DNA from 2 places in the Rhodoferax sediminis genome. Region 2 is predicted to be linked to the other one. Evidence: riboswitches for the same ligand, from Rfam matches in the RefSeq annotation. Region 2 holds a riboswitch; the other holds the start of a gene.
What was found. Region 2 has a riboswitch for cobalamin ahead of EUB48_RS08705 (TonB-dependent receptor domain-containing protein). Riboswitches for the same ligand answer to the same signal wherever they lie in the genome.
Positions count from the first base shown of each region.

Region 1: another riboswitch for cobalamin. It lies ahead of EUB48_RS03105 (TonB-dependent receptor); the one in region 2 lies ahead of EUB48_RS08705 (TonB-dependent receptor domain-containing protein).

Region 1 covers NZ_CP035503.1:649,699-654,586, forward strand. The annotation lists gene EUB48_RS03100 (cobyrinic acid a,c-diamide synthase CobB) at 1-1,223, opposite strand, end outside; gene EUB48_RS03105 (TonB-dependent receptor) at 1,263-3,206, opposite strand; cobalamin riboswitch at 3,287-3,528, opposite strand; partial or broken gene EUB48_RS03110 (IS21 family transposase) at 3,555-3,843, opposite strand; gene tnpA (IS66-like element accessory protein TnpA) at 3,874-4,269, opposite strand; gene EUB48_RS03120 (IS5 family transposase) at 4,680-4,888, shown strand, end outside.
Region 2 covers NZ_CP035503.1:1,806,355-1,811,242, reverse strand. The annotation lists gene EUB48_RS08715 (ABC transporter substrate-binding protein) at 1-538, opposite strand, end outside; gene EUB48_RS08710 (cobyrinic acid a,c-diamide synthase CobB) at 535-1,896, opposite strand; gene EUB48_RS08705 (TonB-dependent receptor domain-containing protein) at 1,915-3,747, opposite strand; cobalamin riboswitch at 3,829-4,070, opposite strand; gene EUB48_RS08700 (cell division protein ZapB) at 4,121-4,351, shown strand; gene EUB48_RS08695 (cell division protein ZapA) at 4,348-4,689, shown strand.

The DNA.
Region 1 (4,888 bases), 1.2 Mb from region 2:
GCCGTCTCGCAGCCCGGCCGCGCAGTGCGGGTGCGGACCGCCAGCGGCGTGGCGCAGGTCGAGTAATGGAAGGTGTGGCCGCGCAGCAGTTGCCCGTCAATCACAAGCTGCTGCGGCCCGAGGGCGGCCAGACGTTGTTGCATGGTGATGCGGCCGGGTAGCAGGCCCCACTGGGCATGGGTCTCGCCGTCCCTTGTCACGAGTTGATCGAACAGCACCATCATGCCACCGCACTCGGCCCAGACGGGCTTGTGCTGCGCCACGTGCGCGGCCAGCCCATCGCGTAGACCCCGGTTGCGCGCCAGCTGCTCGGCATGCAGCTCCGGGTAGCCGCCGGGCAGCCACACCGCGTCGCAATCGGGCAGTGCGGCGTCCGCCAGCGGCGAGAAAAACGCCACCTTGGCGCCGAGCGCCTGCAGACACTCCAGATTGGCGGCGTAGATAAAGCAGAAGGCCGCATCGCGCGCCACCGCCACCGTGGTGCCCAGCAAGGGCTGCGCGCCCGTGGCTGGCGCGGCAGCACTCGCGGCCGGCTCAAACGACACGGCCCAGCGCTGCAAATCAGCGCCGGACATCTGCGTGAGCGTCGTGCCCGCCAGCGCGTCGGCGGCTGCATCGAGCCGCGCCATGGCGTCATCGACCTCGCTGGCCACGGTCAGTCCCAGGTGCCGCTCCGGCAATGCGAGCGCCGGGTTGCGCATCAAGGCCCCGAGCCAGTGCGCTGGCTCGCGCAAGCTGGCCCGCAGCATGTCGGCGTGGCGCTCGCCGGCGACGCGATTGGCCAGCACGCCGGCCCAGCGCAAGCCAGGCCGGTAATGCTGCAAACCGAGCGCCAACGCGCCAAAGGTCCCCGCCATAGCGGAGGCGTCAACCACCGCCAGCACCGGCAGATCAAACCGCTGCGCCAGATCGGCCGCGCTCGGCGCGCCGTCGAACAGGCCCATCACGCCTTCGACGATGAGGAGGTCGGCCTGCTGCGCCGCCTGGTGCAGCCGCTGGCGGCAATCGGCCTCGCCGGTCATCCACAGGTCGAGTTGGTGCACCGGCGCGCCGCTGGCCAGTGCCAGCCAGTGCGGGTCCAGAAAATCCGGCCCGCACTTGAACACCCGCACGCGCCGGCCCTGGCGCGTGTGCCAGCGCGCCAGCGCGCAGGCCACCGTGGTCTTGCCCTGGCCGGATGCCGGTGCCGCGACCAGGATGGCGGGGCAGGATACAGAAGGCATTTCGGCGAACTCCTGTGTGTTTTTTGGGCCTGTGGCCACTCAGAACCGAACGCGCATGGCAGCCGTGATGGCACGGCCAGCTTCTGGGTAGATGGAGGTGGTCACCCCCGCCGCGCACCCGAATGCCTGGGTGTAATACTTCCTGTCAAAAAGATTGGCCACCCCCAGCGACAGCTCCACCTGCTGCCACTGGTAGGCGTAGCGCAGGTCCACGGTGGCATAGGCCGGAATGCGGCAGCTGTTGCCGAAATCGGGGTGTTGCGAGGATACCCAGTTCACGCCGCCTGTGATATGGTGCCCCGCCGCCGGCGTCCAATCGGCATGTACCGCCAGCGTGCGTTGCGGCACCAGCGGAACGTCGTTGCCCGCGTAGGGACCGGAACGGAAGTTCGCCTTGCGTACGGCTGCATCGACACGCAGCCCGACCATCTTGGTCAGCGCATGGGAGGCGTCGATTTCCAGACCCTGGCGGCGCGTGGGATCGAAATTGACGTTGGCACCCGCAAAGCCAAAAGGTCCGGCCGCATTCGGATCAAAGCCAATTTCGTTTTCAAGCATGCTCCGATACAGCCGGGCTTCCAGCTTTCCTGCCTCGTAGGCCCAACGCGTCCCCAACTCCAGATCGCGCGAGGTTTGCGGCTTCAGAATCACTCCCGGCGTGGTGAAGCTGAACTCGTCCACATTAGCCAGGCGAAAGCTCCGTCCGGCGCGCCCATACACCGTCACGCCCTGCGCCACCGGCTGACTCACGCCCAACTCCCAGGCGTGCTGCCGGTCCGACAGTCCGGCCGCCGCGCTGGTGCTGTCCTTGGCAATGCGTTCCGTGCGCCAGCCCGCGCTCAGGCGCGTGCCACTGCCAGGCAAGGTAACGTCGTCTTTCACGTACCATGCACGCGATGACTGCTGCGCCACCGAGCCAAAGGCGCCCAGCACGTCACGGCTCCAATCGTTGTAGTCGGTGCCCAGTATCAGCGCATTTTTCACCTCACCGAGCCTGGCTTCGTTGCGCGCGCGCAGCGAGTAGTTGTTCGCGTCGATGTCGTAGGCAAAAGGAAAACCGCTGAGGCTACTGACAAGATTCTTTTGCCGCGAGCCTGCGTCCGCCGCCAGTTGCCAGTTGCCAAGCATGGCTTCGGCGAAAATGCTGTTGCGAGTATTCCTGATGTGGGCGTGGTCGTTCGGCGTCGTGGTTTGCTTTGGATCGGCCGCGTACTGCGCGGCGGTGAGAGCGCCCGGCAAACCCGTATCGAGCGAATCTTGCGAGTAGCGGGCGCCCAGGCGCAACCAGTCGTTCGACCACTGCCCTGTCACCGAAGCGCCATCCACTTTGGAGCGGAAGTTGTCCCGATGGTTGTCGCTGTCGCGTTTCAATCCGGACACGTCGAGCGAGAATCCTCCGCCGGCCACCGTGGCATTGGCTCGCGCTTCCCGCAGCCCGTAGCTGCCGGCCCCTGCATAGACCGACGCCGAGTTGTGGCGCGCCTTGCCGGCGCCTGCCTTGGTCGTGATCAGGATTACCCCGCCGGTAGCGCCTTCGCCATACAGCACGGCGCCACTGCTGCGCAACACCTCGATGCGCTCCACGCTATCGATGGGAATGCCGGCCAGGCGCGTGCCGCCAAGGTCGGCTTCGCTGATCTTCATTCCATCCACCATCACAACCTGGTTGCTATCGGCCGTGATGCCAAAGCCTCGAAGATCCAGCGCGTAATCGCCGCCGCCGTAAAAGTCCTGCCGCCCGACGACACCCAGCAACCGCATCAGCGCCTCATTCACCGTGGTGGTACCGGATGCGCGTATTTCATCGGCCGTAATGACGCTCACGCCAAGCGGCAGAGACTCGGCGGGTTCGGCGAAGCGCGTGGCCGTGACTATGGTTTCATTCAGGGATGCGGCAGGCTGGTTTTGCGCCAGCACGGGAAACGCGGCGGTCAACGCCAGCGGCAGCACGGCAAGGCGCGCACGGGAAATACAGGTTTTCATGAAGGGAACAATCCGCAAAAAAGCCCTCACCGGCGTCCCCGCCAGTGCTTGAGCGTTACGACGGCAAAGCTCGAAGAGCCATGGCCGCCACCTTGATGGCCGGTATCCGGGCTGGCGGAGCAATTTGCGGGTCGCCTTCCCAGGCGCGTGTTCAAGACGCCCAGTGGCTGTGTGACCGGCAAACCGAATCTGGAGGGATTCGTCCGCTTACCGTTGCGGGGGCAGCGCAGGTTAGGTTTGCTGTTGGCAGCGCACCCTCCTGCTTCCCGTTGAACTGCGGCATGTGAACCACACCGCGAGCACCAACGCAGCAATTGTAAAGTCTAAAACAGTGTTTCCCAATTCAGGTAGATCGCCGTACTCCTGTGCGCTGCGAATGAGCGCGTGCTGCTGGGTGAGCGTTGACGCCGACGATGTCGGGGCACCGGCCTGCAGGGGGGCCAAGGCGTTGGCCATCAGCCGCTCGGTCAGCGCCTTGACGTGCCGGTAGCTGAGCACACCGTGTTCTATGGCCTGCGCACAGGCCGCGTCGATGAAGCGATTGGGGTAACGCTTGGCCAGGCCCACGATGCCCCAGAGCTTGCGCTGGCCGACCCCGCCGTTCAATGGCAAACAGCATCTGGTACCGCCGCTGGGCCGTAAGCAAGCCACGCGGTATCTATGCGGATCATCTCAGCCAGTCGCGCAGCCAGGCCGCGCAGGACTCAGCACCTTCGAGCGGCCAGTTCACGCTCACCGAGCCCGTGCCACGGTGAACTTCGATACGGATGTCGCGTTTGATCTCTGCAGGCATGGCCGTAGTCCTAAACGGTTCAACTGCGCCAGCCTGCAGGGTTAGTGGCACAAAGCCCTGCGACGCAACCGACAACCCATCATGGGCATGCTCACGAAGCCAGCGGTGGACAATATTGGCATTGATGCCGTGGGCCAGCGCAACGCCAGCGACCGACGTGCCATCGGTTTGGCACTGCGCTACGACCTGCGTCTTGAGTTCTGGGCTGTAGAAGCGCCGCTTGGGGCGCCCGGCGATCGCCTCGCTCGCCATGGTGTGCATGATCTTCATCGTGCACACCATGCCCGACTGCTGGGTCTATCTCAAGATGGGATCACCGTTTGCTTACCGATCAACTGAAGATGCCTTAGGTCTATGCGTCACAGAGCGCCGGGGCAGGGTGGCAAAGTGCGATCCATGGTTCTGAGTGGGCCTGGTAGCGTCACGCTTGAACCAGGTACGGCGTCACCCTTGAGCCGTGCCCCAGTCGTCCTTGTGCCAAGGGGGCGTCGAGGCCAGTCACCGTTGGGCTGTCTTCTGCCAGAACCCGACATGCTGGAGTTGCAGGCGTCACTGTTGAACTATGCCTCGTCACGGGGAATCGAGCCCTAACAGGCTGTTGAAATTTACCCGCATGTAAACGTCGTCTGCGGGATGGTCGTTATCGATATTGTGTTCATGCTCATAACGGAGAGAATGCGATGCGAGGATCAGACGCAATGCAAGAAGCGCTGTTCACAGTGGCCAAGCTGGAAGATTTTGTTCCTGCGGATCATCCGCTGCGCGGAGTGCGCACGCTGGTCAACGAAGCGCTTGGACGGCTGGGGGGCCTGTTCAACCTGATCTACGCGGACACAGGCCGAGCCTCCATCGCCCCGGAGAAGTTGCTGCGGGCCATGCTCATCCAGAT
Region 2 (4,888 bases):
GGAAGCAGTCGTCACCGCCCGCGATGCCGATCAGCTCCGACACCCAGCGGATCGCGCTGATGTGCGGCTCATCCCACTCTTCAAAGAACACGCGTGGGCGGCGCGGCAAGGCGGCGGCCGCCTGTTCGATGGCACGCAAGCCCTCCAGCATGGTCTGCATCAGCGCCTGTCCGCGCTCCACCTGCCCCACCATGGCGGCGACCTGACTCATCATGGAGAAAATCTCGGCCACGCTGCGCTGGTTGAAGATCGTGACCTGCACGCCGTGGCGAATCAGCTCGGCCGCAATGTCCGCCTGCATGTCGGAAAAACCGAACACGCAGTCGGGCTTCAAAGCCAGAATCTTGTCGATCTTGGCATTGATGAAGGCGCTGACCTTGGGTTTCTCTTCACGCGCGCGGCGCGGCCGCACGGTGTAGCCGGAGATGCCAACGATGCGGGCCTCTTCGCCCAGCAGGTAAAGCCATTCGGTGGTCTCTTCGGTCATGCAGACAATGCGCTGCGGGCCGTTCTGCAACTCAAAATTCAAGGCACTCATGAGACAGTTCCCCCAGTACCGGTCCGGCGCGCGAACAGGGCCGCCACCGCCTGTGGATTGGACGCAAACCACGCATGGAAGTAGCTGGCGCGGAGGCTGCCAGCTTCGTACAAGGCCTCGCCCGCGACGGGCGCCGCCTCGCAGCCCGGCCGCGCAGTGCGGGTGCGGACCGCCAGCGGCGTGGCGCAGGTCGAGTAATGGAAGGTGTGGCCGCGCAGCAGCTGCCCGTCAATCACAAGCTGCTGCGGCCCGAGGGCGGCCAGACGTTGTTGCATGGTGATGCGGCCGGGTAGCAGGCCCCACTGGGCATGGGTCTCGCCGTCCTTTGTCACGAGTTGATCGAACAGCACCATCATGCCACCACACTCGGCCCAGACGGGCTTGTGCTGCGCCACGTGCGCGGCCAGTCCATCGCGTAGACCCTGGTTGCGCGCCAATTGCTCGGCATGCAGCTCCGGGTAGCCGCCGGGCAGCCACACCGCGTCGCAATCGGGCAGTGCGGCGTCCGCCAGCGGCGAGAAAAACACCACCTTGGCGCCGAGCGCCTGCAGACACTCCAGGTTGGCGGCGTAGATAAAGCAGAAGGCCGCATCGCGCGCCACCGCCACCGTGGTGCCCAGCAACGGCTGCGCGCCCGTGGCTGGCGCGGCAGCACTCGCGGCCGGCTCAAACGACACGGCCCAGCGCTGCAAATCAGCGCCGGACATCTGCGTGAGCGTCGTGCCCGCCAGCGCGTCGGCGGCTGCATCGAGCCGCGCCATGGCGTCATCGACCTCGCTGGCCACTGTCAGTCCCAGGTGCCGCTCCGGCAATGCGAGCGCCGGGTTGCGCATCAAGGCCCCGAGCCAGTGCGCTGGCTCGCGCAAGCTGGCCCGCAGCATGTCGGCGTGGCGCTCGCCGGCGACCCTATTGGCCAACACACCGGCCCAGCGCAAGCCAGCCCGGTAATGCTGCAAACCGAGCGCCAACGCGCCAAAGGTCCCCGCCATAGCGGAGGCGTCAACCACCGCCAGCACCGGCAGATCAAACCGCTGCGCCAGATCGGCCGCGCTCGGCGCGCCGTCGAACAGGCCCATCACGCCTTCGACGATGAGGAGGTCGGCCTGCTGCGCTGCCTGGTGCAGGCGTTGGCGGCAATCGGCCTCGCCGGTCATCCACAGGTCGAGTTGATGCACCGGCGCGCCGCTGGCCAGTGCCAGCCAGTGCGGGTCCAGAAAATCCGGCCCGCACTTGAACACCCGCACGCGCCGGCCCTGGCGCGTGTGCCAGCGCGCCAGCGCGCAGGCCACCGTGGTCTTGCCCTGGCCGGACGCCGGTGCCGCGACCAGGATGGCGGCACAGCGCGCCGGCTCAGACATATGGACTCGCTGGCGTCATCACTGAGGCGCCCACCGCAGACTCGCGTAGAAGGTGCGCCCCGCAGTGGTGAACGTGTTGGCGAGCTGGTAGTTCTTGTCCGCCAGGTTGTCGACGCGGGCAAGCAGCGTCCAGTCTTTGCTCAGGTGGGTGCTGGCGTACAGGCCGACCAGGGCGTAGCCGCCCAGGGGCTGCATGTTGGCGGCATCTTCATAGCGCCGGCCGGAGAACTGGGCTTCGGCGCCCACGGTCCACGCGGCGAAATGGGTATCGGCGCCCAGGGTGCCGTGCTGGCGCGCGCGCCGCGCCAACAGATTGCCCGTGCTCAGATCGCGCGGATCCTGCAGATCCAGCGACGCATGAACATTCACCAAACCGAATTGCTGGCCACCCGAGAACGTCACGCCCGAGTACTCGGCTTGTGCGGTGTTGGTGTAACAGCCGAACGGGGACGCACAGGGTCCGGGCGCCGCGAAGCTGATCAGATTGGCAACCCGGTTGCGGTACGCCACGACGCTGAAACTGGCGGCGCCTTGCGCGTAGCGCACGCCGAGCTCCATGTTGCGGCTGGTTTCGGGCTGCAGGGTCGGCACGCCATACTGGCTGAACAGCTGGTACAGCGTCGGCGCGCGGAACGCCGTGCCGGCCGAGGCGGTGGCACGCCATTGCGGTGTGAGGGCAAAACCGTAGGCGGCGCTGCCGGTCGTGCGTCCGCCAAATGCGCTGTCCTGGTCGCGGCGCACATTGAGCTGCAGCGTGTGCCGCCGGTGCGTCCAGCCGTAGCCCAACGCCAGCGCGTTCTGCGAGCGATCGGCGTCGATCGGGGCATTGTCCAGGTGGTCCTCCTTGCGCTCCAGCGCCGCGGTCAGCAGGTGCTCGCCCAGCCGCAACTCGTTCTGGAACAGATAGCCGCGCAAATGGGTTTCGGCCAGGTAGGGCGACGGCGTAGTTTCGTAATGATCACGCGAATCGGTCACGCTCAGTTTGGTGCTGTACACATCGCTCCACTGCGACAGCCAGTTCAGGCCGATGGCGTCCAGCTTGTGCCGGCTGTGGTCGTCCACCGGGCTCGATGGGTTGAAGCCAAAAGCATCGAATTGCGAATTCACGTCGCTCGCCAGCGCCGTAACGTCCACACGCTGCGTCTTGTTGATCTGCAGGCCGAGCCTGGCGTTCCCCGACTCGCTGCGATAGCCGTCGTTGTCCGGGTTGTGGGGCGTGCCCGTTTGCGAGTCAAAACCCGTGCTGGTTTCCCTGGCGAGTCCGAGCGAGTAATCGAACGCCCCGCTGGCGCCGCTGAGCGAAGCATCGACCTTCCTGGTGTTGTAAGTGCCGAATCCGATGCCGATCGACGGTGAGAACGCGCCTTCTCCCTTGCGGGTGAACAGCTGAATTACGCCGCCGATCGCGTCGGAGCCATACACCGCAGCCGCCGGGCCGCGCAGCACCTCGATGCGGTCGATCTGGGCCAGCGGAATGGCCTCCCAGCCGGCGCCGCCGGTGGACTGAGAATCGACGCGCACGCCATCGATAAACACCGCCGTAAAGCGCGATTCCGCGCCGCGCAGAAACACACTCGTAGGAGAGCCGACATTGCCCGAGCGGCTGATCTCGATGCCCGGCACGCGGGCCAGCACATCGGCCACGCCGGTGGCGCCGCTGCGCTCAATGATGTCGTGGTCGATGATCGTGACATCGGCCACCAGGTCGGCCAGCGGTTGCGCCACGCGCGTCGCCGTCACCACGGTTTCCTGTAGCGAAGAGGAAGACTGGTTTTGCGCCAGCACGGGAATCGCGGCACTCAACGCCAGCGGCAGCACGGCAAGGCGCGCACGGGAAAGACAGGTTTTCATGAAGGGAACGATCCGCAAAAAAGCCCTCACCGGCGTCCCCGCCAGTGCTTGGGCGTAACAAGCAGCCAGGCTTGATGAGCCATGGCCGCCACCTTGATGGCCGGTATCCGGGCTGGCGGAGCAAGTTGCGGGTCGCCTTCCCAGGCGCGTGTTCAAGACGCCCAGTGGCTGTGTGACCGGCAAACCGAATCTGGAGGGATTCGTCCGCTTACCGTTGCGGGGGCAGCGCAGGTTAGGTTTGCTGTTGGCAGCGCACCCTCCTGCTTCCCGTTGAACTGCGGCATGTGAACCACACCGCGAGCACCAACGCAGTAATTGTAAAGTCTAAAACTGTCACAAACCCTACAATTGGTATTGAATCACCAGAGAGTCCATGGCAAATCCGACCCCCATCGATCAGATTGCAGAGCGCGTCGAGCGCCTGCTCATGCGTTACGGCGAACTGCAGCGCACGAATGCCTTGCTCACCGAACAAGTGGACACCCTCACGCGCGAGCGCGACTCCCTGAAGTCGCGCCTGAGCGCGGCGCGCGCGCGCGTCGATGCGCTGCTCGAGCGCCTGCCGGAATCGGGCGCGGGCACGACCCAAAAGGATGCCGGATGAAGCAACTCGAAGTGCAGATCATGGGGCAAAGCTACCTGCTGGGCTGCCCCGAAGGCGGCGAGTCGAGCCTGCTCGATGCCGTGGAACGCGTCGACTCCGCCATGTGCAAGATTCGCGATGCAGGCAAGGTCAGGGCGCGCGACCGCATTGCCGTGCTGGCGGCGCTGAACCTGGCCTCCGAATTCTCGCAGCAAAGCGCCGCGGCACTACAGGCATCGGCCAGCGCCACGCCAGGCACGACCTCGCCTGGAGTTGAAAGCGCCGGCGCGGACCCCCGGCTGGACGCCCTGATCGAGCGGCTGGACAGCGCCCTGTCGGTCGACGGTCAACTGCTCTGACAACTCACCGCGATGGCGCGTCTGCGCCTACAATGAAACTGTCTGCGGTGCGTATCGGGCTTTAATTTCCTTGAACCAATGCTCTTAGAGCTCGGGCTTGGTATATCGCTTGGCGAGCGTGATCATCTCGCGTCAGATGAACCCAACACCAGGCTGCCCTCGCCCACCTGAACCCCGGTTCAGGATGCGGGTCCGGTAG